4 regions of the Geodermatophilus sp. SYSU D00691 genome follow, and region 1 is predicted to be linked to each of the others. Evidence: riboswitches for the same ligand, from Rfam matches in the RefSeq annotation. Region 1 holds a riboswitch; each other region holds the start of a gene.

Region 1 (7,707 bases):
GAGGGTCGAGCTCGTCGTGCCGGTGCTGGCGACCTCGGGCTGCCTCGTGCGCGGCACCGTGCCGCACTACCCGTGGTTGCGGGGCAAGCCGATCCGGTGACGATCCGTCGCGGGCGGTCGCCCGGTCGGGCGAGCGGTCTGGCAGTCGCGGTGCACGGACGGTGACCATGGCTGCGTGCCACTCCGTCCCGCGTGCCACCGATGACCCGGTACCCGTTCGCAGACCTGCCCTCCCCGCGGGACGCCACCGACCAGTTCCCGGTGCCGGCGCGTCGGCCGACCGCCGCCTGGCAGACGACGGGATCCCACAACGCCCCGGACCCGGGACCGGCTCCGGCTCCGGGCCGCCGGACCTCAGGCGGTGCGCTGCGGCGCGGGGCCGCCACCGTGCTGATCGCCGCTGCCGTCGCGGCCGGCACGGTGTGGGGTCTCGACGTGGCCGGAATCGGCGCAGGGTCGGATCCCGCGGACGAGACCGCCAAGGACGCGACGCTCCGCCGGGACACGGGCTGGCAGCCGCTCGAGGTCATCGGCGACTGGAGGGTCACCGGGGACGGGGCCCGCTACAGGGTGGTGGACGGCGTGTGCTTCCTGCAGGTGCACATCCGCGACCCCGACGGCCGCTGGGAGGCCAACGCACCCGTCGCCCGCCTTCCGGAGACCGTCCGGCCCGCCTGGAACATGGGCTTCGTGGCCACGCACGACGGTGTGCCGTATGCCGAGTTCACCGTCTTCAACGACGGGCAGGTGCTCATGGTCCGCCCAGGAGCCGACGCGGGTGGGTGGGTCACGGTGTCGGCGGCGTTCCCCCTAGGCGGGTGACGGCGGTTCCGCGCGACGGCGGACGGCCCGCCATCCTGTACGGGTGCTCTCCCCCACGGCCGTGCTCGTCCACGGCCTCTGGCACGGCGCCTGGTGCTGGGACGCCGTCCGCACCGGGCTCGACGCGCGCGGGGTCCAGAGCGTCGCGGTGGAGCTGCCGCTCACGAGCCTGGACGCCGACGTGCGGACCGTCCGCGACGCGCTCGACGCCGTCGCCGGGCCGGTGGTGCTGGTCGGGCACTCCTACGGCGGCGCCGTCGTCACCGCCGCCGGCGCACACCCGTCGGTGCGCGAGCTGATCTATCTCGCCGCCTTCCAGCTCGACGAGGGCGAGTCGGTCAGCCGGCCCGGTGCTCTGGGCGGGCTGCCCGACACCCGGCTCGGTGCGGCGATGCGGATCGAGGGCGACCAGGTCGCGCTCGATCCCGACCTGGGGGTCCCGCTGCTCTACGGCGACGCGCCCGCGGATGTCGTCGCCCGGTTGCGGCCGGTGCACCGGCAGGTCTTCCGCGACGTGCCGGACGTGATCGCCTGGCGCACGGTGCCCTCGACCTACGTCGTCTGCACCGAGGACGAGGCGGTGCACCCCGAGCGGCAGCGGGCGATGGCGCGGCGGGCGACGCGCACGGTGGAATGGGCGTGCGGGCACAGCCCGGCGGCGACCCGTCCCGAGGCCGTCGCCGACCTCGTCGCCGCGCGCGTATGCACCCGGGCCAGTAGGTAGCGCACTGCGGTCCTCCTCCAGTTCGGCGACGAACCGCTCGTCGTCGGCCGGGGTGGGAGTCGCAAAACCGGGCCCGTAGGCGACGCGGATGCAGGTGGACCGGATCGAGCAGGACGACCGCGCGGTGACGCTGCACTTCGCCGACGGCTCGACCCGCCGAGCACGACGTCCTGGTCGGCGCCGACGGCATCGACTCGCTCGTCCGCCGCCCCCTGTGGGGCGACGCCCCCGAGCGCGAGCACCGGCTGCACATCTCCGGCGGCTTCACCTTCGCCGAGGTCGCCGGCACCGTCCCGGCCGATCTCAAGGCGGCCGCGGGCGCGCTGGGCGCGGAGTTCCAGGCCCCGCTGCCATGGCTGATCGCCGCGACCCGGCCGCAGGACGTGCAGCGCTGGGTGCTGCGCGACCGGCCGGCGCTGGAGCAGTGGTCGGCGGCCGCTGCGCGACTTCGTCCTCGACCACACGCCGTTCCTGCAGAAGGTCGCCGGCGACTCCAACCCGCGCGAGATCGACGAGCAGCTCGCCCTGATCGAGGGCTGACGCCGTCCGCGGGGGAAGTTTTTCCGGGCCCCTGCGCGTCGCCTGCCGTGCCGTGGTGACCAGCGCGGACCCCGGAGCGGGCCTGCGCTCGACCCCGCGGATCCGGCCGGATCCGTCTGCCGCCGAGTGGTCGCGGGTCCGGCACGGTCCTACGGTTCGGACGTCCGGTCGGTCGCTCATCCCCGCCGGGGAGTCCGACCGGGTGCCGCCGAGTCACGTCCGCCACGGTGGGCGCGAGCCGGGGACCCACCGCACCAGTGGGGTGAATCCCACCCGCCGGGCCCAGCCCGGACCGGGTGGGTAGGGCGCCTCCCCGCCCGAACCCGTCAGCTAACCCGGTAGGCGGCCACGGGAAGAACGGAGAACCACCCCACGGTGCGCCCACGGGCCCCTTCCGCGCCCGCGAGCACCCCTTCCTGCGGTTCCTCGCAGCGCACCTGAGCCGGCACGCACTCCGCACGGCGCCCTCCTCCAGGCCAGCCCGGCCTCCGACCGGACCGCACGGCCACTTCCGGCCGCTCGGCGCTCCGGTGGGTGCCGTGCGCCCACGTGGGCCGCACCGCGGCCCGGTACCAGGAGCACATCTCCATGCACCTCAGCACCGACCCCACCACCCGATCCCGCCGCCGCGCCAGGGGCCGCCACGCCGCGGCACCCTCGCGCCGGACGGCCCGCGGCCTCGCCGTCTGCACGCTCGCCCTGTCCTTCACCCTGGCGGGACCGGCGGTCGCCCAGGCCGGCGACCGCTGGGACCGCTCCGGCGGCGACGGGGACTGGAACCAGTGGTCCCAGAGCTGGTCCGGCCACCGGCCCGGGCACTGGTCCGGGGGCGGGTCCGGGTCGGCCGCGCCCGCGCCGGCGGCACCGGCCCCGGCGGCACCCGCCCCCGCTCCTGCGGCACCGGCCGCACCGGCGCCGGCCGCACCGGCTCCGGAGCCCGCGCCGTCCGGCTTCGCGCCGGCCGCCCTGTCCGGCGCGCCGACCGCCAGCTCCACCGCCTACAGCGCCTGGGCCGCGCACGTGCGCCCCGTGGTCGCCGAGGTCGTGCAGCAGTGCGGGGTGTCCACCGTCCTGACCCGTCCCGGCCACTCGCCCACCCAGGCGCTGGCCGCCGACTTCATGGTCTACAGCGACCGGGCCAAGGGCGACGCGGTGGCGGCGCACGTGATCGCCAACGCCGCCCGGATGAACGTCGAGTACGTCATCTGGCAGCAGCGGATCCACCTCATCGGCGGCTCCGGGTGGCAGGCCATGGCCGACCGCGGCTCGCCCACCGCCAACCACATGGACCACGTGCACGTCGCCTTCCGGCCGTGACCTGACGAGGGAGGCCTGACGAGAAGGCACTCCGTGCACGGGCGCGCGGCGTGTGCGCGCGTGTCCCGTGCACGGAGTGCCTTCTCGACGAGACGCGTCGGCCGCGGCCGCCGTCCGGGCGGGCACTACACGGCCCCGGCGCGGGGGATTCACGGCCACGCCGGGGCCGGTTCGACCCCTGCACTGCCCGCTACCCGGCGTGTCGAAACGCTCCGTGCAGCGTGTCGGCGACGTTTGGCGGGCGGGGCGCACCCGAGAGCACGCCCCGGGGCCCCGCCCGCCGACAGCATGCGACAGCCGGATCCGTTCCGCAACAGATGTCTAGGACGTCTGGCGGACCGCCGTCAGTCCACGGACCTCGGCGTACCGCTCGCGCACGAACGGCACGGGATCGGCCTCGTGCACCTCGGTGCCCGGGGCCGGCCACCGGGGTGGGGTGCTCCCGCCGGCCAGCACCCAGGCCGCCTGCCGGGCCGCGCCGTCGGCGACGTACTCCGACGCCGGCGGGACGAGCACCGGCACGCCGAGGACGGCGGGGGCGACCCGGCGCACCGCCTCCGACTGCGCGCCGCCGCCCACGAGGAACACCCGGCGCACCGGCGTGCCCCCCGCCGCGACGGCGTCCAGCCCGTCGGCCAGCCCGCAGAGCAGCCCCTCCACCGCCGCCCGCGCGAGGTGCGCCCGGTCGGCGGTGGCCTGGGTGAGCCCGTGCAGCGCGCCGGTGGCGTCGGGCCGGTTCGGCGTCCGCTCCCCCTCGAGGTACGGCACCAGCACCAGCCCGCCGGCCCCGGCGGGCGCCGACAGCGCCAGCCGCGACAGCTCGGCGTGGTCGACCCCGAGCAGCCGGGCGGTCGCGTCGAGCACCTGGGCCGCGTTCAGCGTGGCGATCAGCGGCAGGAAGTGGCCGGTCGCGTCGGCGAACCCGGCCACCGTGCCGCTGGGGTCGGCCACCGGCTCGGTGGTCACCATGTCGACGACGCCGGAGGTGCCGATCGAGCAGACGACGTCGCCCGGCTCGGCGGCCAGGCCCAGCGCGGCCGCGGCGTTGTCCCCGGACCCGGGTCCGAGCGCCGCACCGCCGGACGCCGTCGTCCCGGCGCGCTCGGCCGGGCCGAGCACCCGCGGCACCACGGCGCCGTGCCCGAGACCGCGCTCGAGCAGGTCGGGCCGGTACTCCCCCGTCGCCGCCGACCAGTAGCCGGTCCCGCTGGCGTCGCCGCGGTCGGTGACCAGCCCGTCCAGGCCCGGCTTGCCGGCCAGAAGCCAGGTGAGCCAGTCGTGCGGCAGGCAGACCGCCGCGGTCCGGGCGGCGTTCTCCGACTCGTGCTCGGCCATCCACCGCAGCTTGGTCACGGTGAACGAGGCCACCGGCACCAGCCCGACGGCGTCGGCCCAGGCCGCTCCGCCGCCGAGCTCGGCGGTCAGGTCGAGCGCGGCCTGCGCGGAGCGGGTGTCGTTCCACAGCAGCGCCGGGCGGACCACCTCGCCGTCCTCGTCGAGGCAGACCATGCCGTGCTGCTGGCCGCCCACGGCGATCGCCGCGACGTCGTCCAGGCCACCGGCGTCGGCGAGCGCCGCGAGGAGCGCGCCCTCCCACGCCGCCGGGTGCACCTCGGTGCCCGGCGGGTGGGGGGCACGCCCCTCGCGGACCAGCGCGCCGGTCTCCGCGTCGCGGACGACGACCTTGCACGCCTGGGTCGACGAGTCGACCCCCGCGACCAGCATCAGCGCGCGCCGGTCAGGTGCTCCACCGCCAGCTGCGACAGGCGGACCGCGCCGGCGCCCCGTGCGGCCGCGGCGTCGACGTCGAAGTCCTCGAAGGCGGAGCGGTCGGCCAGCAGGTCCTCGTAGGTCTCGCCCGCGCCCAGGGTCGGCTGCGCGAGCTCGGGCACGCGGGCGGCCTCGAGCGCCTCCTGCACCTCCGGGTCGGCGCGGAAGGCCGCCGCGCGCTCCTTGAGGATCAGGTAGGTGCGCATGTTCGCCGCCGCCGACCGCCACACGCCGTTGAGGTCCTCGGTGCGCAGCGGCTTGTAGTCGAAGTGCCGCGGGCCGTCGTAGTCGCTGTTCTCGAGGAGGTCGACGGTGGCGAAGGCCGAGAGCAGGTCCCCGTGGCCGAAGACCAGGTCCTGGTCGTACTTGATGCCGTGCTGGCCGTTGAGGTCGATGTGGAAGAGCTTGCCCTGCCACAGCGCCTGGGCGATGCCGTGCGTGTAGTTGAGGCCGGCCATCTGCTCGTGCCCGACCTCGGGGTTGAGGCCCACCAGGTCGGCGTGCTCGAGGGTGGAGATGAAGCCGAGCGCGTGGCCGATGGTGGGCAGGAAGATGTCGCCGCGCGGCTCGTTCGGCTTGGGCTCCAGGGCGAAGCGCAGCCCGTAGCCGCGGTCGATCGAGTACTGGGCCAGGGTGTCGATGCCCTCGCGGTAGCGGTCCAGCGCCGCCCGCAGGTCCTTGGCGCTGTCGACCTCGGCGCCCTCGCGGCCGCCCCACAGCACGTAGACCTGCGCGCCCAGCTCGGCGGCGAGGTCCATGTTGCGCATGACCTTGCGCAGCGCGTAGCGGCGGATGTCGCGGTCGTTGGCGGTGAGCGCGCCCTCCTTGAACACCGGGTGGGTGAACAGGTTGGTCGTCGCCATCGGGACGACGATGCCGGTCTCCTCGAGCGCGGCCTTGAAGCGCTCGATGGTCTTGGCGCGCTCCGAGTCGTCGGAGCCGAACGGGATCAGGTCGTCGTCGTGGAACGTGACGCCGAAGGCGCCGAGCTCGGCGAGCTTGTGCACGGTCTCCACCGGGTCGATCGCCGGGCGGGTGGCGTCGCCGAACGGGTCGCGCGCCTGCCAGCCGACGGTCCAGAGGCCGAAGGAGAACTTGTCGTCACGGGTGGGGGTGGTCATCGCGGGATCTCTCCTCCGAGCGGGCGAGCGGTTTTGTTTCGCGCTGGAACATAATCCACGTCACAGCTAGTCTCAAGTGCGTGACGGAGCAGACGTCGCGCCGAGCCTCCCCGTGGTCGTCGCCGCGAACGGTGAACCTCGGCGTCGTCCTGCGCACCGTCTGCGCCGCACCTGGTCCGCTGTCCCGTGCGGCCGTCGCCGCGGCCACCGGGATGACCCGTGCGACCGCCGCGCGGCTGGTCGACGAGCTGCTCGCCGGCGGCCTGCTCGACGAGGGCGAGCGCATCGCCCCGGTCTCCCGAGGCCGCCCGGCGACCCCCCTGCTGCCCGGCTCGTCGTGGGCCGCGCTCGGGCTGCAGGTCGATGCCGGCCTGCTGGCGGCCCGGGTGGTCGACCTGCGCGGCCGGGTGGTCGCCGAGCGGGTGGAGGACGGCGACTTCGTGGGCAGCGACCCGGTGGCGACGCTGACCCGGCTGGGCGCGCTGACCACCGGCCTGCTCGCCAGGTCTTCTGCCGGGCTGCGGCTGGTGGGGGCCGGGCTCGCGCTGCCGGGCATCGTCGACGCCGACGCCGGCGTGCTGCTGCGGGCGCCCAACCTCGGCTGGTCCGACCTGCGGCCGGCCGACGTGCTCGACCTGCCCGCCGACCTCGTCCCGGTGCTCGGCAACGAGGCCGACCTGGCCGCGCGCACGGTCGCGGAGTCGGCGCCCGGCCGCGCCGGCGCGCACCGCGACTTCGTCTACCTGTCGGGGCAGATCGGCATCGGTGGCGCGGCGGTGCTGGGCGGGCAGGTCATGGCCGGCACGTCGGGCTGGGCCGGGGAGATGGGGCACGTCTGCGTCGACCCCGACGGCCCGGCGTGCCGGTGCGGCTCGACCGGCTGCCTCGAGCAGTACGCCGGCCGTTCGGCGCTGCTGGCGGCCGCCGGGCTGCCCCGGAACGCCGAGCCCGGCGACCTCCTCGACCGGGCCGCCGACGGCGACCCCGCCGTCCGCCGCGCGGTCGACGACGCCGCGCGGGCACTGGGCGTCGCGCTGGCCGGCGTGGTCAACGTGCTCGACATCCCGACCGTCGTCCTGGGCGGGCACCTCGGCGAGCTGGGCGAGCTGCTCTGCCCCCGCCTGGAGGAGCACCTCGCCCGGCGGGTGCTCTCCGCCCGCTGGCGCCGTCCCCGGGTGGACGCCGTGGTGGCCGCCCCGGCCGCGGGTGCGACGGGGGCCGCGCTGCGCGCGCTGGGCGACGTCGTCGCCGACCCAGCAGCCTGGTTGGCCTGAGCTCCGGTTCCGTCGCTGCGCGCCGGGGCACCTGGCGACGGTGTTCTTCCTCTTCTCCAGCCGCCTGGGCTGTCTCGGCTCGCTGGTCGTCTCCGCCCTGCTGACCCTCGTGCTCCTGCTCGTCTTCGACGTGATCTGA
Region 2 (7,707 bases), on a different contig from region 1:
CGACGCCGTCCGGGCGCTGCTCGGGTCCGGGGAGGCGGAGCACTCCGCGGTCGGGCTGGTGCTGGCGGCGGTCAGCCTGGCGGTCATGCCCGTGCTCTCCACCGCCCAGCGACGGGCCGGCCGCGAGCTCGGTTCGGCCTCGGCGGTCGCCGACTCCACGCAGACCCTGCTGTGCGCCTACCTTTCGGCGGTGCTGCTCGCCGGCCTGGCGCTCAACAGCCTGTTCGGGTGGGCGTGGGCCGACCCGGTCGCCGCCCTCGTCATCGCCGCCGTCGCGGTCAGGGAGGGGCGCGCGGCCTGGCGCGGCGACGCCTGCTGCTCCCCCGCCGCGGCCCTGGCCGGGCCCGCGCACGACGACGGCCCCGGCTGCGACTGCTGCCGCGGGGAGGTCGGCCGGTGAGCGCCGGGCACGCGCACGGCCACCGGCCCGGCGGGACGGCCGACCACCGGCGGCGGCTGGCGGTGGTGCTCGGCCTCACCGCGACCGTGCTGGTGGTGGAGCTCGTCGGCGCGCTGCTCACCGGCAGCCTCGCGCTGCTCGCCGACGCCGGGCACGTGCTCACCGACGTCGCCGGGCTGGCGATCGCCCTGGTCGCGGCCACCCTGGCGCTCCGCCCGGCGACGGCCCGGCGGACCTGGGGCTATCGCCGGGCGGAGGTGCTGGGCGCCACCCTGCAGGCCGCCGTCCTGCTCGCCGTCGGGGTCTACGTGTTCGTCGAGGGCGTCCGCCGCCTCGCCGATCCCCCGGAGATCGCCGCCGCGGGCGTGCTGGTCTTCGGCGCGGTGGGCCTGGCCGCCAACGTCGTCGCGCTCGTCGTGCTGACCCGCGGCGGTCGCAGCTCCGACGTGAACCTGCGCGCGGCGTTCCTCGAGGTGCTCGCCGACGCGTTCGGCTCGGTCGCGGTGCTGGTCTCGGCGGGCGTCATCGCGCTCACCGGGTGGCAGCAGGCCGACGCCGTGGCGTCGCTGCTCATCGCCGTCCTCATCGTGCCGCGCACCCTGTCGCTGCTCCGGGAGACCGTCTCGGTCCTGCTGGAGTCGACGCCGCCGGGCCTCGACCTCGACGAGGTGCGCCGGCGGCTGCTCGAGGTGCCGCACGTCGTCGAGGTGCACGACCTGCACGCCTCGCAGATCACCAGCGGCCTGCCGGTGCTGTCCGCGCACGTCGTGGTGGAGGACTCCTGCTTCCACGACGGCCACGCACCCCAGATCCTCGACCGGCTGCAGGCCTCGCTCGCCGGTGACTTCGCCGTCAGCGTCGAGCACTCCACCTTCCAGCTGGAGTCGCCGGCGCACGCGTCCCACGAGCTGACCGCGCACGACTGACCCGCCCCCGGGCGGGGGCGGTCAGCCCCGGTAGTTCACGTGCACGTGGTCCATGTGGTTGGCCGTGGCGCCGCCGCGGTCCTCCATCGTCGACCACGAGCCGCCCGGCGACTGCAGGATCCGCTGCTGCCAGATGATGTAGTCGACGCCGAGCTCGTCCCAGTGCGCGATGTGGTAGTCGACGATCGCGTCGCCGAGCGCGGCGTCGGTCATCACCATGTAGTCCAGCGCGAGCCCGGAGGGGTGGCCGCCCGGGTCGGCCGCGCTGGCCCGGGTGCCGCCCAGGGTGATCGAGCCCGCGCCCGGCACGTTGGCCACCACGGCGTCGGCGGCGCGCTGGACGACGGCCTTGTGCGCCCCGGCGGTGTTCCTGATGACGGCGACGCCGGACGGCGCGGCGGTGCTGGAGGAGACCGCACCGCCCTCCTCCTCGGCGGCGGCGGCCTCGGTGGCGGCAGCGGCGGCGGCCGCCTCGGCGGCGGCCTGGGCGGCGGCCGCGGCCTGCGCGGCGGCGGCGGCCTCGGCGGCCTGCCGGTCGAGCACGGCCTGGTCGGCGGCGGCCTGGGCCTGCGCGGCGGCGGTCTGCGCGGCCTCGCGGGTGGACCGGCTGGCGGCCAGGTCCTCCAGCGGCGCGAGGTCCACCTCGCGCGCCTCGAGCGGCCCCGACTGCGCGGTCAGCCCGAGGGCCTGGGCGACGGCGACGGACTCGCTGGAGCCTGCCTCGGCCTGGGCCGCCGGGTCGGCACCGAAGAGCACGTTGACGAGGACGGCGCCGGCGGCGGCCACGCCGAGGTAGATGCCCGGTCGGCGCGCCGGGACGGGCACACGGCGGCGGGGGCGGGCGGTGCGACGCCCGGCGGCGCGGCCGGACGAGGTGGTGCGGGGATCCATGGGGGGAACTGCTCCGAGAGGTGTGCGGGCGCAGGCCGCCCGGACGGGGCGGGGCTGCGGCGGGTGGGCCCGGGACGCGGCGTCGGGCGACGGCCGCGCGGGTGCGGTCGCGGGGTGGTCAGCTGCGCGGGCGCACCCGGGTCCGGCGGGACCGGGCGGAGCAGATCCGTGCGGTGGTGCTGGGGCACGCCATCGGGGCGGCTCTCCGTTCTTCCGACGGCCGCCTACCGAGTTAGCTGACGGGTTCGGGCGGGAAGCAGCCCTACCGACCCCGGCCCTCGACGGGCCGCGGGTGCGGATTCACCCCAGTACTGCGGTGGGTCCCCGGCTCGCCCCGGAGGGCGACTCGGCGGCGCTCGCCCGGTCTCCCCTGCTGGGGATGTGACGGCCGGGACGGGCGGGAGCCACGGTAGCCACGTTATGCAGCCGTGACAATCCGCGGCGTCGGAAACCGTCAGGTCGCGCCGATCGGTGTGAGCGATGTTACCGACCATTCCGGTCGGTTCACCTACCGACTTGGTCGGGGCGGTCCGTACGGTCGTCCCCGTGGCACGACCGTTCCGTCAGCGGATCGACGAGGGCATCGTCGATCGCGCGGCCGCGCTGTTCGCCCGCACCGGCTTCGCGAAGACCTCCGTCCAGGCGGTCGCCGATGCCGTCGGGCTGTCCAAAGCGGGGCTGCTGCACCACTTCCCCAGCAAGGACTCGCTGCAGGAGGCGGTGCTCGCCCAGGCCGCCGCCCTCGGCCGGCGGGTGCTGGACCAGGTGGGCGACCTGCCGGACGGTCCCGCGCGGGACCGCCGGGCGGTCGAGGTCGTCGTCGACGTCGCCCTCGCCCACCCCGGTCTGGTCGCCCTGCTGCTGGCGCCGCTGACCAACCGCGAGGCGGACACCGCCGTCCCCGAGCTCGACGCCGTGGGCGCCATGGCCCTGCAGGTCTTCGGCATCGACCCCGAGGAGCCGGTGTCGGGACGGGTGGTGCGCGTCGTCGGCGCGCTCACCGCGCTGGCCGTGCTCACCCTCGCCGCGCACCGCGAGAACCGGACCACCGAGTGGCGGCCGCACATCGTCGCCACCTGCTTCGACGCGCTCGGCCACCGCCGCCCCGGTGCCGCTCTCCCCGACCCCGACCAGGTGGAGGCCTGATCCGCATGGCTGTTCTGTTGTCCCGACTCGGGGCGTTCTCGCACCGCCACCGGGTGGGGGTGGTCCTCGTCTGGCTGGCCGTCCTGGTGGCCGGCGGCGTCGGCGCCGCGACCCTGGCCGGGGAGACGACGAGCCAGTTCTCCATCCCGGGGCAGGAGTCCACGACGGCGCTGGAGCGCATCGACGAGGAGTTCGGCGGCCTCGGCGGCGGGGCCACGGCCCGGGTCGTCGTCGCGGCACCGGACGGCGCGACGCTGACCACGCCCGAGGGCGCCACCGCCGTCGGCGAGCTCGTCGCCACCCTGGGCGAGCTGCCCGGCGTGACGTCGGCGACCGACCCGCTCGACCCGGCCGCGCCCGGCGTCAACGCCGACCAGGACACCGCCTACAGCACCGTCACCTACGACGCGGCGCCGGGCGAGGTCACCCCCGCCGAGCAGGAGGCGCTGCTCGACGCCGTCGCCGACGCCCGCTCCTCCGGGTACACCGTCGAGGTCTCCGGCGAGGCGGTGCAGGAGGTGCCGCACGTCGGCGGCCCGGCCGAGGCGATCGGCGTCGTCATCGCCCTGGTGGTCCTGGCCGTCACCTACGGCTCGCTGCTCGTCGCCGGCATGAACCTGCTGACCGCCGCGATCGGCGTCGGCATCGGCGTCATGGGCATCACCATCGCCACCGGGTTCACCGACCTGTCGTCGACCACCCCGATCCTGGCCGCGATGCTCGGCCTCGCGGTCGGCATCGACTACGCGCTGTTCATCGTCACCCGGCACCGGCAGGAGCTGCGGCACGGCGCCGACGTGGGCACCGCGATCGCCACCGCCGTCGGCACGGCCGGCTCGGCGGTCGTCACCGCGGGCCTGACCGTCGTCATCGCGCTGGCCGGCCTGTTCGTCGTCGGCATCCCGTTCCTGACCCAGATGGGCCTCGCGGCGGCGGCGACCATCGTCGTCGCCGTCCTGGTGGCACTGACCCTCGTGCCCGCGGTGCTCGGCTTCCTCGGCCTCAGGGCGCTGCCGAAGAAGCAGCGCGCCGCCGTGGGCGAGGGCCCGGCGACCGGCCGCGGCTTCCTGGCCGGTTGGGCCGCCACGGTCACCCGGCGCCGCGTGGTCTCGCTGCTGCTCACGGTGGCGGCCCTCGGGGTCGTCTCGATCCCGTTCTTCTCGCTGCAGACCACGCTGGTGCAGACGCCGGCCGAGGGCAGCACCCAGGCCCGGGCGGCCGAGCTGCTCGCCGACGGCTTCGGCGAGGGCTTCAGCAGCCCGCTCACCGTCCTGTTCGAGGGCGACGGCGCCGCCGGGACGGCCGCCGGGCTCAGCGGCGCGATCGGCGGGCTGGACGACGTCACGCTGGTCACCCAGCCCGTCCCGAACGCCGACGGCACCGCCGCTCTGCTCACCGTCATCCCGACCTCCGGCCCGACCGACCCGGAGACCGAGCAGCTGGTGGCCGACCTGCGCGAGCTGCTCGCCGGCACCGACGGGGTGCAGGCGTCGGTCACCGGTCAGACGGCAGTGAGCGTCGACGTCGCGCAGGCCCTCGACGACGCGCTGCCGGTGTACCTGGCCCTGGTCGTCGGCCTGGCCCTGGTGCTCCTCGTGCTGGTCTTCCGGTCGCTTCTGGTGCCCCTGGTCGGCGTGCTCGGCTTCCTGCTCACCGTGGGCGCGGCGCTGGGCGCCACCGTCGCGGTGTTCCAGTGGGGGTGGCTGGCCGACGCGGTGAACCTGGACTCGGCCGGTCCGCTGATCAGCCTCACGCCGATCCTGGTCATCGGGATCCTGTTCGGCCTCGCGATGGACTACCAGATCTTCCTGGTGTCGCGGATGCACGAGGCGCACAGCCACGGCATCGCGCCGCGGGAGGCGATCCGCACCGGCTTCCGCCAGGCGGCGCCGGTCGTGGTCGCGGCCGCGCTGATCATGTTCTCGGTCTTCGCCGGCTTCGTGCCGGCCGGCGAGCCGACGGTCAAGTCGATCGCGTTCGCCCTGGCCATGGGCATCCTGTTCGACGCCTTCGTCGTCCGCATGGTGCTGGTGCCGGCCGCGCTGGCGCTGCTCGGCGGTGCCGCCTGGTGGCTGCCCCGCTGGCTGCGCTGGCTGCCGGTGCTCGACGTCGAGGGCGCGGCGCTGGAGAAGGCGTCGCACCGGCCGGCCGAACCGGCGGAGCCGGTGGTCGCCGGTCGCTGACCGGCCCGACCGTCACGCGGCCCGTCTCCCCTGCGGGAGGCGGGCCGCGCGCCGTCAGTCGTCGTCCTCCTCGCCCTCGTCGTCGCCGGACTCCTCGTCCACCTGCTCCTGGCCGCCGCCGTCGTCACCGGACTCGCCGCCGCAGGCGGCGACGGTGAAGGCGGAGGCGGCGACGGCCATCCCGGCCACGGCGGTGCGCCAGCGGGCGCGTCGGATCGTCATGGGGTGCCGGTGCCCGGCGGCGGCCGGTCGCACACGCCCTAGGAGGCGGCCGGTGGGGCGACCAGCTGCAGGCCCGGTGGCGGCAGGCTCGTGGCCAGCGTGGCGACCGCCTCGTTGACCTGCTGGTTCATCCGCCGCAGACCGGCGAGCGCGGTGTCCCGCCGGCGTTCCAGCTCGGCGACCTCCGCCGCCAGGGCCGCGAGGCGTTCGGCCGCCTGGGCCTCGGCCGCCTCGCGCTGCCGGCGGGAGGTGTCCTCGAGCCGCCGAAGGCGCGCGACGGCCTCGGCATCGTCCCGCGCACGGCGCTCGGCCGCCTGCTCGTCCAGCCGCGCGCGCTCGCGGGCCGACTCGGTGTCCAGCCGGTGCCGCTCGTCGCCCGCCCGCTCCAGCAGCTCGGCGACCTCCGCGAGGGCCCGCTGGCGCGCGGCGGCCGCCTCGGCGCGGTCGGCCTCGGTCTCCCGGCGCACCCGGGCGGCGTCCGCGGCGGCCAGCTCGGTCACCTCCCGGGCCCGCTGCTTCCACGCCTCCGCCTCCTCCGCGGCGGTCGCGGTGATCTCGGCGGCCTCGTCGGCGGCGAGCTGGAGCATGGTGCCGATCCGCTCCGAGACGCGGGCGAGCTGCTGCGCGCCGGGTGAGTGCACCAGCCGCTGGCGGGCCAGCTGCAGCTCGGCGTAGCACCGGCCGAAGCGCTGCAGCAGGTCGTCGGTCTCCCGGCGGGCGCTGAGCAGGCCGGCCTCGGCCCAGCCGACGTAGTTGTCGACCTGGAGCCGCTCGTAGCCCAGCAGCCGCCGCCGGAAGACCGGCCGGGCGGTGAGGATCTCGTCGATGTCGCCGGTGAGGTTCGGGCGCCGCACGGGGAGGGCGGCGACCGCGGCGGCGGGCTCCTCCCCCACCTCCGGCGCGTCCTCCCGCACGACGTCGAGCTGATCGGTCACGGCGATCGCCTCCTCGCTCCGGCTGGGCCCGTGGGGTCGGGGGTGGGCCTGGCTGCCGGGTCCTCGAGCTGTCGTGCCCCGGACCATCCCGTACCGCAAGCCGATGGAGGAGCGGTTCCGGCGTCACGGGTGCCGGCACGCCCTCTCGCAGCGTGTCGCGTGCCGGTCACGCCACCGAGGGTGACCGGCCCCGCGCTCAGCCGGCGTCGGCCCAGGACCGGACGACGGCGACGTCGAGCGGGAAGTCGAGCGGGAAGCCGCCGAACAGCAGCCGGCCGGCGGTCGCCGCGGCCGCGCGCACCTCGCGGGCGACCTCGTCGGCCAGCTGCGCCGGGGTGTGGACGACGACCTCGTCGTGGAGGAAGAACGCCAGGTGCGGCCGCTCCACCAGGTCGCCGTCGCCCAGCCGCCACAGCCGGTTGCGCAGGTCGGCGAGCCAGCACAGCGCCCACTCGGCCCCGGTGCCCTGGACGACGAAGTTGCGGGTGAACCGTCCCCAGGCCCGCCGCCGGCGGTCGCGGTCGGGCCGCGCGCCGCCCTCGTCGGGGGGCTCGCCGAGGTCCACGGGGCGCTCGGCCCACTCCCCGGTCGGCTGCGGCGACCCGCGGCCGAGCAGGGTGGCGACCACCTCGCCGCGCTCGCCGGCGCGGGCGGCGCCCTCGACCAGCCCGACGGCGCGCGGGTAGCGGCGGGCGAGGCGGGGCATCATGCGGCCGCTCTCGCCGCGGGTGCCGCCGTAGATCGCGCCGAGGACGCCGACCTTCGCCTCGGCCCGGGTCGCGACCACGCCGGCGTCGACCATGCCCTGGTACAGGTCGGCCGAACGGGCCGCCTCGGCCAGCGCGGTGTCCCCGCTCATGCCCGCGAGAACCCGCGGTTCGAGCTGGGCGACGTCGGCGACCACGAGCCGCCAGCCGTCGTCGGCGACCGCGGCGGCGCGCACCTGGGTGGGCACCGACAGCGCTCCCCCGCCGTTCGACGCCCACCGCCCGGTGACCACCCCG
Region 3 (7,707 bases), on a different contig from region 1:
ACGTGGGCCGCGAGATCCCGGCGCCGCGCGCCAGGTCGTCGACGGAGACCGCGGCCAGCGGCCGGTCGGCGAGCAGCCGCTCGGCGGTGCCGAGGATGGCCAGCTCCCGGTCGTCGCCGGAGGGGCGCACCGGACGGCGGCCGCGCGTCGAAGCGGTCACGCCCGGCAGCCTAGCCGAGTTCTCGACGTCGTGTTGACGCTCTCGACACGGTGTCGATAACGTCCGGCGGGTGGCAGTGCAGCCCCTCGAGCAGACCCCGTCCTCCGCACCCGCGCCGACCGAGCACGTCGACGTCCTGATCGTCGGCGCCGGCCTGTCCGGCATCGGCGCCGCGTGCCACCTGCGCGAGGAGCTCCCCGGCAGGAGCTTCGCGATCCTCGAGTCGCGCGCCGCGATCGGCGGCACCTGGGACCTCTTCCGGTACCCCGGCATCCGCTCCGACTCGGACATGTACACCCTCGGCTACTCCTTCCGGCCGTGGACCGAGGAGCGGGCGATCGCCGACGGGCCGGTCATCCGGCGCTACATCGAGGAGACCGCGCGGGAGTACGGGGTCACCGAGGCGATCCGCTTCCACCACCGCGTCGTCTCGGCCGACTGGTCGTCGGCCGACGCCCGGTGGACGGTCACCGCGGAGCGCACCGACACCCGCGAGACGGTCCGGCTGACCTGCTCGTGGCTGTCGGTGTGCTCCGGCTACTACCGCTACGACGAGGGGTTCCGGCCGCGCTTCGAGGGCGAGGAGGACTTCGCCGGGCAGATCGTGCACCCGCAGCACTGGCCGGACGAGCTCGACGTCGCCGGCAAGCGGATCGTCGTCGTCGGCAGCGGCGCGACCGCGGTGACCCTGGTGCCGAGCCTCGCGGAGAAGGCCGGGCACGTGACCATGCTGCAGCGCACGCCGAGCTACGTCGTGTCGCTGCCGGGCAAGGACCCGCTGGCCCAGGCGCTGCGCAAGCGGCTCTCGCCCCGGCGGGCCTACCCGATCGTGCGCTGGAAGAACGTGCTGGTCTCCACGCTGCTCTACCAGTTCAGCCGGCGCCGGCCGGAGGCGATGAAGGCGTTCGTGCGCAAGGGGCTGGTCAAGCAGCTGCCGGCCGGGTTCGACGTCGACACGCACTTCAGCCCGCCGTACGACCCGTGGGACCAGCGGCTGTGCCTGGTGCCCGACGGCGACCTGTTCCGGGCGCTGCGGTCGGGGAAGGCCGAGATCGTGACCGACCGGATCCGCCGGTTCACCGCGGAGGGCGTCGCGCTCGAGTCGGGGACGACGATCCCGGCCGACGTGATCGTGACGGCCACCGGGCTGAACCTGCTGCCGATCGGCGGCATGCAGCTGTGCCGCGACGGCGAGCCGGTCGACCTGTCCTCGACCGTCTCCTACAAGGGGATGATGATCTCCGGCGTCCCGAACTTCGACATGGTCATCGGCTACACCAACGCCTCCTGGACGCTCAAGGCCGACCTGGTCAACCGCTACGTCTGCCGGCTGCTGCGGCACATGGACGCGAAGGGCTACCGGGTGGCGACGCCGGTGCCGCCGCCGGAGGGCGCGAGCGCGCCGTTCCTCGACCTGACGTCCGGGTACGTGCAGCGCAGCCTCGCGCAGCTGCCGAAGCAGGGGTCGCGGGCGCCGTGGCGGCTGCACCAGAACTACCTCAAGGACGTGCGGCTGATGCGCCGCGGCCCGCTCGAGGACGAGGGCATCCGCTTCTCGTGAGGCGGCCCTTCGTGTTCGCCGGCGCGACGGCGGTCGTCACCGGTGCGGCCAGCGGGATCGGGGAGGCGCTGGCGCACGCGCTGGCCGCCCGGGGCAGCGACCTGGTGCTGCTCGACCGCGACGCCGAACGGCTGGACGGCGTGGCCGGGGACGTGCGGGTGCTGAGCCCCGGCCGCGCGGTCACCACCCGCGTCGTCGACCTGGCCGACGACGCGGCGACCCGGGCGGTGGGGGAGCGGCTGGCCGCCGAGCACCCCGGGACGACGCTGCTGGTCAACAACGCCGGGGTGGCCCTCGGCGGGCGCTTCGACGAGGTGACCCTCGAGGAGTTCGACTGGGTGCTCGACGTCAACTTCCGGGCCGTCGTCCGCCTGACGCACGCGCTGCTGCCGGTGCTCACGGCCAACCCGGGCGCGCACCTGGTCAACGTGTCGAGCATCTTCGGCATCCTCGCCCCGCCCGGGCAGGCGGCGTACGCGGCGAGCAAGTTCGCCGTCCGCGGGTTCTCGGAGGCGCTGCGGGCGGAGCTGGCCGGCGACGGCGTGGGGGTCACCGTCGTCCACCCCGGCGGCATCCGCACCCGGATCGCGGAGTCGGCGCGCGTGGGCTCCGGCGTCGACCCGGCCGAGGCCGCCCGCGGGCGGGAGCAGTTCGCCAGGCTGCTGCGCATCCCGCCCGAGAAGGCCGCCGCGCAGATCGTCGACGCCGTCGAGCGGCGCCGTCCGCGGCTGCTCATCGGCGCCAGCGCGAAGCTCCCCGACGTCCTGGTGCGGCTGTTCCCCGGCTCCTACGGCCGCCCGCTCGCCCGCCTCGCCCGCCGCTGACGGCGACAGTCGCGCGGGGTGAGGTGCGTGTGTGGCGGGTTCTGCGGCCGGTTGCGCCGCAGACGCACATCGCCGCGGGGGAGGGGGGAAGGATGGCGTCGTGCCGCCCGTCGTGACCGCCGCCTTCGTCCGCGCCCACACCCGCCCGGCGCAGCCGTCGCTGGTGCCCGAGGTGACGCTGCAGGTGGCCGACGACGTCGTCGCGCTGTGGGACGCCATGGAGGTGGAGCACGGGGGTGGGTCGGGAGAGGGCATGGCGCAGCCGCCGTTCTGGTCGGCCGCCTGGCCGGGCGGGCAGGTGCTGGCGCGGTTCGTCCTCGACCGCCCGGACGTCGTCGCGGGGCGGCGGGTGCTCGACCTGGGCTCGGGCAGCGGACTGGTGGCGATCGCCGCGGCGCTGGCCGGCGCCGGCGACGTGCTGGCCAGCGAGGTCGACCCCTACGGCCTCACGGCGATCGAGGTGAACGCCGAGGTCAACGGGGTGACCGGCATCCGCGCCACCGGCGACCTGCTGGGCGGGCCGCCGCCGGAGGTGGACGTCGTCCTGGCCGGCGACGTCTGCTACGACCGCGAGATGACCGAGCGGGTGCTGCCGTTCCTCGACCGCGCGGGCGCGGCCGGCGCGGAGGTCTACATCGGCGACCCGGGCCGGATGTACCTGCCGGCCGACCGGCTCACCGAGGTCGCCGCCCACGACGTGCCGGAGACCGAGGGGCCGGGCATCCGCCGGACGACGGTGTGGCGGTATTCCTGAGCCGTTCCGCGACGCTTCTCACCCGGCAATCTCCCGGCCCCCGATTGTCACGAACCGATCACGGCGGTTACCGTGGCTCCCGCCCGCACCGGTCGTCACATCCCCACCGGGGAGTCCGAGCGGGCGCCGCCGAGTCGCCCCCCGGGGCGAGCCGGGGACCCACCGCAGTACTGGGGTGAATCCGCACCCGCGGCCCGTCGAGGGCCGGGGTCGGTAGGGCTGCTTCCCGCCCGAACCCGTCAGCTAACTCGGTAGGCGGCCGTCGGAAGAACGGAGAGCCGCCCCGATGGCGCGCCCCTGCCCCTGCACTCCCGCACGTTCCCGCAGCACCCGGCCCGGCCGGATGCGGGTGTGCCCGCGCATCTGAGCGCACGCGGCCGTCCCTGACGCCGCCGCCGCCCGCGGGCCACCGCCCGAGCACCCCGCTCGACCGGCTCCTCGCCGCCTCCCCGGTGCCCCGCGCCAGCCCTCGCTGCCCGCACGCCCTCCGCGCAGCACGGCCTCGCGCCCTGCTGCGTCGTACCCCCACCGGAGCACCGCAACCCATGAACCTCCGCACCACCATCGCCCGCACGTCCGCCTCCCGCCGCCGGCTGCCCGCCCCGTCGCGCCGTCCCGGCCTCTACCTCGGAGTGGCCGCCGCCGGCGCGGTCATGGTCAACGTGCTGATCGGCGCCGACCCCGCCGCCCAGGCCGACGCCGGGTCCACCCAGTCGGTGGCCGTCGCCCAGGCCCTCGGCCTGTCCGCGCAGTCCGGGCCGGCCCGGGTGACCGAGGACGACCTCGCGCCGCTGGAGGACCTGGCCGCCAGCCGGTCCACCCGCGAGGACGCCGCGACCGCCGCCGCGCAGGCCCAGGCCGCCGCCGAGCAGGCCGAGCTCGAGCGGCAGGCCGCCGAGGCCGCGGCCGCGCAGGCCGCCGCCCAGGCCGCCGCGGAGGCGGCCGCCGCCCAGGCCGCCGCCGAGGCCGCGGCCGCCGAGCAGGCGGCTGCCGCGGAAGCCGCCGCGCCGGCCCCGGGCGGCTCGTACCAGGACTACGCGCTGGCGCAGCTCGGCGGCGACGCCTCCGAGTTCTCCTGCCTCGAGAAGCTCTGGGGCCGGGAGAGCGGCTGGAACCCGAACGCGCAGAACCCGACCAGCACCGCCTACGGGATCCCGCAGTTCCTCGACTCGACCTGGGCGAGCACCGGGATCGCGAAGACCTCCGACCCCTACCGCCAGATCGACGCCGGCCTGATCTACATCAACGAGCGCTACGGCTCGCCCTGCGGCGCCTGGGCGCACAGCCAGTCCACCGGCTGGTACTAGAAGGACCCCTCTGCCCCCCACCGCTCGCACGCTCGCGGCGGGCCCCTGCAGAGGGGCCGTTCCAGCGTGTGAGGCGGTGGGGGAGGATCGCGGCATGCGCGGATGGCTGACCGGTCTCGCGATCGCCGCCGCCGTCATGGTGGTCACCTGGGCCGTGCTGATCGTGCTCGCCCGGCGCCTGCCCGAGGGGACGGCGAAGGAGCTGGCCCGGTTCCTGCCCGACTGCGTCACCGCCGTGCGCCGGCTGCGGGCGCACCCCGCCGTCCCGCGCCAGGCCAGGCTCGCCGTCGGCTTCGCCGGGCTGTGGGTGCTCTCGCCGATCGACCTCATCCCCGAGTTCCTGCCGGTCATCGGGCCCCTGGACGACGTCGTCGTCGTGGCGCTCGCGCTGCGCTACGCCGCCCGGCAGGTGCCTCGGGAGGTCGTGCTCGAGGCGTGGCCCGGCAACCCCCGGCTGATCGAGCGGCTGCTCGGTGCCGCCAAGGAAGGGATCGCGTGACCTCGTCGGGAGACATCGCCCCGTGGTGGACCAGCGCCGTCGTCTACCAGATCTACCCCCGCTCGTTCGCCGACTCCGACGGCGACGGCATCGGCGACCTCGGCGGCGTCCTGCAGCGGCTGGACCACCTCGCGGACCTCGGCGTCGACGTCCTGTGGCTCTCGCCGGTCTACCCCTCGCCGCAGGCCGACAACGGCTACGACATCTCCGACTACCAGGACGTCGACCCGCTCTTCGGGTCGCTGGCCCAGCTGGACGAGCTGATCGCCGCCCTGCACGCGCGCGGCATCAAGCTGGTCATGGACCTCGTGGTCAACCACACCAGCGACGAGCACCCCTGGTTCGTCGAATCGCGGTCCGGGCCGGACTCCCCGAAGCGGGACTGGTACTGGTGGCGGCCGCCGCGCGCCGGCCTGGCCGCCGGGGACCCCGGCGCCGAGCCGACCAACTGGGCGTCGTTCTTCTCCGGGTCGGTGTGGGAGCTCGACGAGGCCAGCGGCGAGTACTACCTGCACCTGTTCGACCGCAAGCAGCCCGACCTGAACTGGGAGAACCCCGAGGTCCGGCACGCGGTGTACGCGATGATGCGGTGGTGGCTCGACCGCGGGGTCGACGGCTTCCGCATGGACGTCATCAACATGATCTCCAAGGACGTCGGCCCGGACGGCGCGCTGCACGACGGGCCCCCGATCCCCGGCACCGGCCTCGGCGACGGCTCGGCGTCCTACCTGGGCGGGCCGCGCATCCACGAGTACCTGCAGGAGATGCACCGCGAGGTCTTCGCCGGCCACGAGAACCCGCTGCTGCTGGTCGGCGAGATGCCCGGCGTCACGGTCGAGGAGGCGCGGCTGTTCACCGACCCGGCCCGGGCCGAGGTCGACATGGTGTTCCAGTTCGAGCACGTGGGCCTGGACCACGGGGTGTCGAAGTGGGACCTGCGGCCGCTGCGCATGCGCGACCTCAAGGCCTCCTTCGGCCGCTGGCAGGCCGGCCTCGCCGACGTCGGCTGGAACTCCCTCTACTGGGACAACCACGACCAGCCGCGCGCGGTGTCGCGCTTCGGCGACGACTCGCCCGAGCACCGCCGGGACTCCGCGACCTGCCTCGCCACGCTGCTGCACCTGCACCGCGGGACGCCGTACGTCTACCAGGGCGAGGAGCTCGGCATGGCGAACTACCCGTTCGCCTCGATCGAGGACTTCCAGGACGTCGAGTCGGTCAACCAGTACCGGACGGCGGTGGCCGGGGGAGCGGACCCCGCCGAGGTCCTGGCCGGCCTGCGGAAGATGAGCCGCGACAACGCCCGGACGCCGGTGCAGTGGGACGCCACGCCGTCGGCCGGGTTCACCACCGGCACGCCGTGGCTGCCGGTCAACCCCGACCACGTCGGGTGGAACGCCGAGGCCCAGCGGGACGACGACACCTCGGTGCTGGCGCACTACCGGCGGCTGATCGCGCTGCGCCACGAGGACCCGGTCGTCGCGCGCGGCGACTTCACCATGCTGCTGCCGGACTCCGACGACGTGTACGCGTTCACCCGGGCGCTCGACGGCGACCGGCTGCTCGTGGTCTGCAACGTGACCAGCCGGCCCTGCCCGATCGGGGAGCTGCTGCCCGAGGTGGTCGGCGCCGAGCTCGTGCTCGGCAACGTGCCGGTCGGCGACCCCGCCGTCCTCGCGCCGTGGGAGGCGCGCGTCCTCCACCTGAGCTGACCCGCCGACGGCCACAGGGGGAAGCGGCTCAGCTCACCACGCCAGGCGGCAGCCCGCCGATGGTGCCCTCACGGCGCTTGCCGCACCGGAGGCAGACCTCCGCTGCATCAGGGCCGTGCGGCCGTTCGTCGGCCGGGTGCGCCTTGACGTAGGCGTGCAGCCCCATCCGGCACCTGAACGCCTTCGCCGCCACCTCGCCACGCTATGGCGGGGCCGGCCGCAGCCGACAGTGCCGTTGGCCCTGCACGGTCCGCTCCCCGCTGGTCCCGCTCGACCGTTATCCCCAACACTGGCACGCCGGGACGGCGTCGGCGCGGCAGGTCAAGCGGCGGACGGGCCACCGAGGTGGATGAGCACCACCCCGGCGACGACGAGGCCGGCGCCCACCCCCTGCCAGACGGTGACCGCCTGCCCGAGGAACGTCGCCCCGATCGCGAACACCAGCAGCGTGCCGACGGCGGACCAGATGGCGTAGGCCAGGCCGACGGGCACCGTCCTCACCACCTGCGCCAGCAGCAGGAACGAGGTGGCGTAGCCGGCGACCACCACGATGCTCGGCAGCAGGACGGTGAAGCCGTCGGTGCGGGGGAGCAGCGAGGTGGCCAGCACCTCGGCGGCGATCGCCCCGCTCAGCAGCAGGTACCCGGTCGCGCCACCCTCCCTCACCGCGCGAAGGCTAGTCCCAGCGGTCGCGGTGGTGGTCCCACCCGCCGAAGTCGCCGGCCTCGGCGGTGGCGGCGGCGGTGAGGGCGACGACGACCAGCAGCACCAGGAACACGCCGGCGAGGAGCACGAGCCGCCGCCGGGTGCGGTCGGCGGCGCCCCACGAGCCGGCGCCCATCAGCGTGGTGCGGGCCTGCAGCGCGGCCGTCGAGGCCACCGCCCGCCAG
Region 4 (7,707 bases), on a different contig from region 1:
TGCCCAGCGGGCCGAGCCGCTCGAAGAGCCCGTGCAGGACGTCGACGGTGGCCCGCGCGTCGGCCAGCGCGCGGTGGCACGGCTGGGTCGTGGTGGCGAAGTACGGGGCGAGGGTGGCCAGCTTGCAGTTGGGCACCTCGTCGCTGGTGAGCAGCCGCCGGGCCAGGACGGCGGTGTCGACCGACGCGGCCGGGGGCCAGGCGAAGCCGTTCTCGGCGCAGGCGGCCTTGAGGAAGCCGATGTCGAACGGCGCGTTGTGCGCCACCAGCACCGCGCCGCGCGCGAACTCGAGGAAGGCGGGCAGGACGGCGCCGATCCGCGGGGCGGTGGCCACCATCGCCGAGGTGATGCCGGTGAGGACGCTGATGTAGGGCGGGATCGCGGTGCCCGGGTCGACGAGCGTCTGGAACTCGCCGAGCACCTCGCCGCCGCGGACCTTGACCGCGCCGATCTCGGTGATGGCGCTGTCCTTGGGCGAGCCGCCGGTGGTCTCGAGATCGACGACGACGAAGGTCACCTCGGCCAGCGGCGTGCCGAGCTCGTCGATCGTCGCCTGCACGAAGCCCGGCGGGTCGAAGACGCGGGAGCCGGCCCGGGGAGCGGGAAGGGGACCGGGGGAGGGGGGCACGGGGCGGACGGTAGGTCGGGGGGCCGACAGTCCCGGGGACGCGCGCCGGGCCCGGGGGGCCGGGCACCGTTCGGCGACGGCGGGCGCCGGAGCCGCCCACGGGTCGCCCGGGAGGGGTAAAACGGCTGCTCACCTGGCGAGGAGGGAGGGACCAGGTCACGATTCCGTCGTAGGGGCGCAGCGGCCCCGTCCCGCAGAGGTGGTTGCATGCTCCCGCGCTCCCGGTGGCGCGCCCGACGCCGGTGGACGGCGATCCTCCCGGTCGTCGTCGTGGCCGCCGCGGTCGCCGTCGCGACCCCGGCCGCCGCCGCGCCGAGCGACCAGCCCGGCGGCACCTCCGGCGTCCTCGACAGCTCGGCGCTGGACAGCCTCCAGCAGCGCGCCGCCGAGGTGCAGTCCGGGCTGCAGCAGCGGCAGGCGGAGATCGCGGCCGCGCGCGAGGAGCTCGCCCTCGCCCAGCAGCAGGTCGACGCCGCGCAGGCCGCGCTCGCCGACACCGAGGGCGTGCTCGCCGAGCGGCAGGCGGTGGTGGCGCGGTACGCGGCCGCGGCCTACCGCGACGGCGGTTCGCTCACCCCGCTGACGGTGCTGCTGACCGGTGGCGACCCCGGCGACATCGTCGCGGCCCTGGGCTACCTCGACGCCGTCGACGCCTACACCGCCGAGGTGCTCGCCGCCGCCGAGCAGCAGCGGCAGGCCGCGCTGGCCGACCAGGCCGCGGCGCAGGCGGCGCTGGACGCCGCGCGGCAGCGGGCCGACCAGGTGCAGGTGCAGATCCAGGAGCTGGAGGCGCAGGCCGCCGCGGTCACCGAGGAGCTCGACCGGGCGCTCGACGTCGTCGACGACCAGCTCACCCAGCTGCAGCGGGAGCAGCTGGAGGTCAACTCGCGAACGGCGGCCAACTGGCGGGTCTACGTCGATCAGCTCGCCGCCGCCGGGGTCGTGCCGCCGCCCGCCGCCGAGCTGCTCGACCCGGCCGCGACGCTGCCCGCAGGGCTGGTCCCGGTCGCCTCGGCCGCCGGTGGCGCGCAGGCCGGCGCGGCGCAGCGGCCGGGCCAGCCGACCTCGCTGCTCGTCCTGCCCGCCGAGACCCTCGCCGCCGTCTCGGCGGCCATGGACCAGCTGGGCCTGCCCTACGCGCCGGGCACCGCGGGCCCGGACTCGTGGGCCTGCGGCTCGCTGGTTCAGTCGGTGTTCGGGGCGGCCGGGCTCCAGCTGCCGGGGGACCAGGCGGGGCTGTTCGCCGGGACCACGCCGGTCGACGCCCGCGACGTCCTCCCCGGCGACCTGGTGTTCCTCGGCACGCCCGAGTCGGGGCTCGGGCACGTCGGCATCGCCCTCGACCCGCAGACGATGCTGGCCGCCGACGCCCGGGCCGGCGCCGTCGTCGTCCGCCGGCTGCCGACCGACCAGGTGATCGGCATCGGCCGACCGAGCCTCGGCCAGCGCGCACCGGTCGCGGCCCCCGGGCCGACGGGCGGCGCGCTGCGGGTGGAGTGCGGCAACACCGTCTACCCGCCGAGCTACGACGGCGCCCGGTCGTGGGGCGGCTACCCCAACGGGCTGATCCCGCCCAGCGCGCTGTGCCCGATCGGGGTCGGCGGCCACTCGCTGCGCTGCGACGCCGCCGCCGCGTGGAAGGCGATGTCGACGGCCTTCGCCGGGACCTTCGGCACGCCGATCTGCATCACCGACTCCTACCGCACCTACGCCAGCCAGGTGCGCCTGTACGGGCAGAAGCCCGCGCTGGCCGCGGTGCCCGGCACCAGCAACCACGGCTGGGGGCTGGCCGTGGACCTGTGCGGCGGCATCGAGTCCTTCGGCACGCCGCAGTACGCCTGGATGGTGGCCAACGCCGGCCGCTTCGGCTGGCTGCACCCGACCTGGGCCGACCCGGGCAACGGGCGCGAGGAGCCGTGGCACTGGGAGTACGCAGGCACCTGACCGCCCGCCTGTCAACCCTCGCGGCCCGGAACTGTCGGTGGCCGCTCCTACCGTGCGGACGACTCACGGAGGAGAACACACCGATGCTCATCGACTGCGACACCTGCACCTCCCGCGGGACGGGCTGCGCCGACTGCGTCGTCACCGTGCTGCTGGGCGCGCCCCCCGGCTGGCAGACCGACGACCCGGTGGTCCTCGCGCTGCCCGACCGCGCTCCCGCCCGCACCGAGCCGGCCCGGACGGCCGAGGACGCCGTCGTGCCACCCCCGGGCGTGGTCGTGGAGTTCGACGACGTCGAGCGGCGCGCGGTGCGCGCCCTGGCCGAGGTCGGGCTGGTGCCCCCGCTGCGCCACTCCCCGGGCACGTCCGGCGGCGAGGACGGCCGGCGGACCGGCTGAGTCGCGGTACCCCCGGCGCCATGTGGGGCGATCACGGCGCGCCGCCGTGATGCTGCTCGCAGTGACGATCACGACAAACCCAGGGGGCCCCGTTTGTCACACCTGCATCACGCCCGTATGGTCGCTCCGTTCGACCGAGCGGTCGTCGCCCACCGGGGCGGCCTCGGACGGACACCGCCGAATCGCCGACGGCACCGCCAGGTGTCCGAGGTGAACCGGGGACCCACCGCAGTACTGGGGTGAGTTCTCACGTGCGCCGGCTCGCCGGGGCACCGAGATAGGGCACCTTTTTCTTCCCAGCCCGAACCCGTCAGCTAACTCGGTAGGCGGTCAGCTGAGGAAGAAGGAGAGCCGCCGAACGTGGCGACGTCTCGCCCTGCCCTGGGGCATGCCCACGCACCCTCCGAACCACACCGCACCACCCGCACCCGCCCCTCCGCCTGGCTCCGTTCCGGGCTGCTGCTGGGCGTGACCGCGGCGCTGACCGTCACGCTGCTGCCCGGCACGGCCGCCGCCGAGCCCGGCCGCGCGACCTCCCCCGAGCAGGCCGCCCAGCTCGTCGCCGAGGCCAGCCACCAGCTCGAGGTCGTCCAGGAGCAGGTCAACACCGCCCGCGAGGAGCTCGCGCTGCAGCAGGCCGCCGTCACCGCGGCCGAGGCCGACGCCGCCGCGGCGCAGCAGCAGCTCGACTCGCTCGACGGGCAGATCCGCCAGCTCGCCCACAGCGCCTACACCGGCGGCGACCAGAACCTGCGCGCGCTGGACGTGATGCTGACCAGCGAGTCCGCCGAGGACTTCCTCACCCAGCTCGGCACCCTCGAGGCGATCGCCGGCCACACCACCGAGGCGATCGAGGAGGTGGCCGAGGCGGCCGCCGCGGCCGAGGACGCCCGCGGCGAGGCCGACGCGGCCGCCGCGGAGGCCCAGCAGACCCTGGACACCATCGAGGCCCAGGAGGCCGAGCTCCAGGCGGACATCGCCGACTACCAGGAGCAGTACGACCAGCTGACCGCTGCCCAGCAGCAGCAGGTCGCCGCCGCGCACGGGGGCGAGTCCCTCGCGGCCCCGGCCGTCGCGCCGGCCGCCGCCCCGGCCGCCGGTGGCAGCGCCGCCGCGCAGACCGCGGTCAGCACGGCGCTGGCGCAGGTCGGCGACCCCTACGTCTGGGGTGCCGGTGGGCCGAACAGCTTCGACTGCTCCGGCCTCACGCAGTACGCCTACGCCGCGGCCGGCATCAGCCTGCCGCACTCGAGCAGCATGCAGTCGCGGATGGGCACCCCGGTGTCCCGCGACGCCCTGCAGCCGGGCGACCTGATCTTCTTCTACAGCCCGGTCAGCCACGTGGCGATGTACATCGGCAACGGCCAGATGGTGCACGCGTCCACGTCCGGCCAGCCGGTGAAGGTGGTCAGCGTCGGTTCGATGCCGGGCTTCAACAGCGCCCGCCGCATCGCCTGAGCGGCCAGGCTCGCCACGAGGGCCGGTGACCCCGACGGGGGTCACCGGCCCTCTGCGCGCCCGGACCCTATGGTGGCCGGGTGACCGTCCGCCGCGCCGCACTGGTCGCGGCGGTGCTCCTCGGCGCCGCGTTCGTCCTCGTGGTGGTCCTGCGGACCCCCTGGACCGTGCTGCCCACGCCGCCCGGCGGCTCGCCGCCGGTCGACCCCACCGCCGGGCTCCCGGCCGACGTCGTCGCCCGCGCCGACTCCTTCGCCGCGGCGATCCGGCCGGCCTCGCTGGCCAACCTGGTCCTCGGCCTGGCCGTCACCGCCGTTCTCGGCCTCACCCGGCTGGGCGCCCGCCTCGTGCGCGCCGTCGCCGCCCCGCTCGGCGGCGGCTGGGTCTGGCAGGTCCTCCTCGGCACGCTCGCGCTGGGCGTCGTCGGCCGGCTGGTCACCCTGCCGCTCGCGGTGTACGGCGAGGTGGTCCGCCACCGGTACGGGCTGTCCACCCGCAGCTGGCCGCTGTTCCTCCGCGACGTCGCGGTGTCCACCGCCATCGACGCCGGCCTGACCGCGCTCGGCGTCCTGGCCCTGGTGGTGCTCGCCCGCCGGGTGCCGCGGTTCTGGTGGGCGTGGGCCGCCGCCGGCGCGGCGGTGCTCGTGGTCGTCGGCTCGTTCCTCTACCCGGTCGTCATCGAGCCGGCGTTCAACCGCTTCGAGTCCCTGCCGGCCGGCCAGCTGCGCACCGACCTGTTCGCCCTGGCCGAGGAGAACGGCACGCCGATCGAGGACGTGCTCGTCTCCGACGCCTCGCGGCGCACGACGGGGCTCAACGCCTACGTCTCGGGCTTCGGCTCGACCCGCCGCGTCGTCCTCTACGACACGACGCTCCGGACGCTGCCCGACGACGAGATCGAGTCGATCGTCGCCCACGAGCTCGGCCACGTCGCCACCGACGACGTCCTCACCGGCACGCTGACCGGCGCGCTCGGCGCCGCGGCCGGCGTCGCCCTGTTCGGCTGGCTGCTGACCTGGTCGCCGCTGCTGCGCCGGGCCGGGGCCGACGGGCCGGGCGATCCGCGGGTGATCCCGCTGGCGCTGCTCCTGGTCGCGGCCGGCACGCTGCTGGCCACCCCGGTGCGGAACCTGGTGTCGCGGCACGTGGAGGCGCGCGCCGACGTGCACGCCCTCGACCTCACCCGGGACCCGGACGCCTTCGTGTCCATGCAGCAGCGGCTGGCCACGCGCAACCTCGCGCAGCCCGACCCCCCGGCCGCCTGGCAGTGGTTCTTCGGCAGCCACCCCACCTCCTCCCAGCGGGTGGCCCTGGCGCGCGACTGGGCGGAGCTGGACCGGCCGTGACGAGCCCCAAGACCCTGGTCGTCACCAACGACTTCCCGCCGCGCCAGGGCGGCATCCAGACCTTCGTCGCCGCGCTGCTGGCCCGCACGGACCCGGGGTCCCTCGTCGTCCTGGCCTCGCGGTCGCCGGGGTGGGAGGCCTACGACGCCGGGCTGCCCTACCCGGTGGTCCGGCGGCCGACGTCGATGCTGCTGCCCACGCCGGGGACCGCGCGGGCGGCGGCCGAGCTCGTGCGCGCGCACGCCTGCGACACCGTCTTCTTCGGCGCGGCCGCCCCGCTGGGGCTGCTCGGCCCCGGCCTGCGCGCGGCCGGCGTCCGGCGCCTGGTCGGCGCCACGCACGGCCACGAGACCGGCTGGGTGGCGCTGCCCGGCTCCCGGCAGCTCATGCAGCGCATCGCCGGCGAGCTGGACCTGCTGACCTACATCAGCGAGTACACCCGCGGCCGGCTGGCGCCCGCGCTGGGCGACCGCACCGCGCTGGCCCAGCTCTCACCCGGCGTCGACGTCGACCACTTCACCCCGGACGCCGACGGCGCGGCCGTCCGCCGCCGGCACCGGCTGGGGGAGGCGCCGGTCGTGGTGTGCGTGTCGCGGCTGGTCGCCCGCAAGGGCCAGGACGTGCTGGTGGGGGCGTGGCCGCGCGTGCTGGCCCGGCACCCCGGCGCCCGGTTGCTGCTGGTGGGCGGCGGGCCGCTGGAGAAGAGCCTGCGCCGGGCGGTCACGGCCGCCGGGCTCGAGGGGTCCGTCGTCCTCGCCGGGCCCGTGCCGCCGGCGGAGCTGCCGGCCCACTACGCCGCCGGGGACGTGTTCGCCATGCCGTGCCGGACCCGCCGCGGCGGGCTCGACGTGGAGGGGCTGGGCATGGTGTTCCTCGAGGCGGCGGCCTGCGGCCGGCCGGTGGTGGCCGGCACCTCCGGCGGCGCCCCGGAGGCCGTCCGGGACGGCGTCACCGGGCACGTGGTCGAACCCCGCTCACCGGCCGCGGTGGCGACGGCGATCAGCGGGCTGCTCGACGACCCGGCGAAGGCCGCGGCGATGGGCGCGGCCGGCCGGGCGTGGGTCGAGCAGCGCTGGTCGTGGGCGCACATCGCCGCCACCTTCGAGCGGCTGCTCGCCGGTCAGCGGGAGTAGAGCGCCTCGACCTCGGCGCCGTGCTCCTTGAGGACGACGGCGCGCTTGAGCTTCAGGCTCGGCGTCAGCATGCCGTTCTCCTCGGTGAAGTCCGAGCCGAGGACGCGGTACTTCTTGATCGCCTCGGCGTTGGAGACGGCCTTGTTGGCCTCGGCCACCGCGGCGTCGAGCTCCTTGATCAGGTCCTCGTCGTCGCGCAGCTGCTCGACGGTGGTGTCCTCCGGCTTGCCGCGCTGGTCGAGCCAGGCCGGCAGGGCCTCCTCGTCGAGGGTGATGAGCGCGGCGATGAACGGCCGCTGGTCGCCGACGACGATGCACTGGCTGACCAGCGCGTGCGCGCGGAGGCGGTCCTCGAGGACGGCGGGGGCGACGTTCTTGCCGCCCGCGGTCACCAGGATCTCCTTCTTGCGGCCGGTGATCTTGAGGAAGCCGTCGCCGTCGATCTCGCCGAGGTCGCCGGTGTGGAACCAGCCCTCGTCGTCGATGGCCTCCTTAGTGGCCTGCTCGTTCTGCCAGTAGCCGCGCATCACGATGCCGCCCTTGATGAGGATCTCGCCGTCTTCGGCGATGGCGGCGGAGACGCCGGGCAGCGGGCGGCCCACGGTGCCGATCCGGAAGGCCTCGTCGTGGTTGACCGAGGCGGCCGCGGTGGTCTCGGTGAGCCCGTAGCCCTCGTACACCGTGACGCCGATGCCCCGGTAGAAGTGGCCGAGCCGCTCGCCGAGCGGGGCGCCGCCGGAGACCGCGCCGATGCAGCGGCCGCCGAGCGCGGCGCGCAGCTTGCCGTAGACCAGCTTGTC

Evidence for each region. A riboswitch is a leader RNA that binds a small molecule or an ion and turns the genes downstream of it on or off. The one in region 1 is predicted to bind cyclic di-AMP.
Region 2: it holds a riboswitch for cyclic di-AMP, as region 1 does, so the genes downstream of both, ACI797_RS11020 (hypothetical protein) here and ACI797_RS01550 (hypothetical protein) in region 1, are expected to answer to the same signal.
Region 3: it holds a riboswitch for cyclic di-AMP, as region 1 does, so the genes downstream of both, ACI797_RS05450 (aggregation-promoting factor C-terminal-like domain-containing protein) here and ACI797_RS01550 (hypothetical protein) in region 1, are expected to answer to the same signal.
Region 4: it holds a riboswitch for cyclic di-AMP, as region 1 does, so the genes downstream of both, ACI797_RS24115 (NlpC/P60 family protein) here and ACI797_RS01550 (hypothetical protein) in region 1, are expected to answer to the same signal.

Annotation. Positions count from the first base shown of each region.
Region 1 is NZ_JBJGYZ010000002.1:19,036-26,742, forward strand. It holds gene ACI797_RS01535 (hypothetical protein) at 1-57, opposite strand, end outside; gene ACI797_RS01540 (hypothetical protein) at 202-822, shown strand; gene ACI797_RS01545 (alpha/beta fold hydrolase) at 866-1,546, shown strand; cyclic di-AMP (ydaO/yuaA leader) riboswitch at 2,297-2,446, shown strand; gene ACI797_RS01550 (hypothetical protein) at 2,636-3,403, shown strand; gene xylB (xylulokinase) at 3,725-5,128, opposite strand; gene xylA (xylose isomerase) at 5,128-6,294, opposite strand; gene ACI797_RS01565 (ROK family protein) at 6,375-7,568, shown strand.
Region 2 is NZ_JBJGYZ010000012.1:1,004-8,710, reverse strand. It holds gene ACI797_RS11030 (cation transporter) at 1-400, shown strand, start outside; gene ACI797_RS11025 (cation diffusion facilitator family transporter) at 397-1,326, shown strand; gene ACI797_RS11020 (hypothetical protein) at 1,348-2,217, opposite strand; cyclic di-AMP (ydaO/yuaA leader) riboswitch at 2,424-2,579, opposite strand; gene ACI797_RS11015 (TetR/AcrR family transcriptional regulator) at 2,764-3,363, shown strand; gene ACI797_RS11010 (MMPL family transporter) at 3,369-5,546, shown strand; gene ACI797_RS11005 (hypothetical protein) at 5,601-5,768, opposite strand; gene ACI797_RS11000 (hypothetical protein) at 5,807-6,703, opposite strand; gene ACI797_RS10995 (bifunctional 3'-5' exonuclease/DNA polymerase) at 6,900-7,707, opposite strand, start outside.
Region 3 is NZ_JBJGYZ010000005.1:130,484-138,190, reverse strand. It holds gene ACI797_RS05470 (TetR/AcrR family transcriptional regulator) at 1-160, opposite strand, end outside; gene ACI797_RS05465 (flavin-containing monooxygenase) at 231-1,721, shown strand; gene ACI797_RS05460 (SDR family NAD(P)-dependent oxidoreductase) at 1,718-2,545, shown strand; gene ACI797_RS05455 (class I SAM-dependent methyltransferase) at 2,646-3,299, shown strand; cyclic di-AMP (ydaO/yuaA leader) riboswitch at 3,417-3,572, shown strand; gene ACI797_RS05450 (aggregation-promoting factor C-terminal-like domain-containing protein) at 3,845-4,606, shown strand; gene ACI797_RS05445 (YkvA family protein) at 4,701-5,105, shown strand; gene ACI797_RS05440 (glycoside hydrolase family 13 protein) at 5,102-6,817, shown strand; gene ACI797_RS05435 (hypothetical protein) at 6,846-7,010, opposite strand; gene ACI797_RS05430 (DMT family transporter) at 7,139-7,483, opposite strand; gene ACI797_RS05425 (DUF1707 SHOCT-like domain-containing protein) at 7,494-7,707, opposite strand, start outside.
Region 4 is NZ_JBJGYZ010000042.1:32,886-40,592, reverse strand. It holds gene ACI797_RS24130 (DEDD exonuclease domain-containing protein) at 1-628, opposite strand, end outside; gene ACI797_RS24125 (D-alanyl-D-alanine carboxypeptidase family protein) at 836-2,572, shown strand; gene ACI797_RS24120 (hypothetical protein) at 2,656-2,970, shown strand; cyclic di-AMP (ydaO/yuaA leader) riboswitch at 3,136-3,314, shown strand; gene ACI797_RS24115 (NlpC/P60 family protein) at 3,439-4,428, shown strand; gene ACI797_RS24110 (M48 family metallopeptidase) at 4,509-5,774, shown strand; gene ACI797_RS24105 (glycosyltransferase family 4 protein) at 5,771-6,907, shown strand; gene ACI797_RS24100 (AMP-dependent synthetase/ligase) at 6,895-7,707, opposite strand, start outside.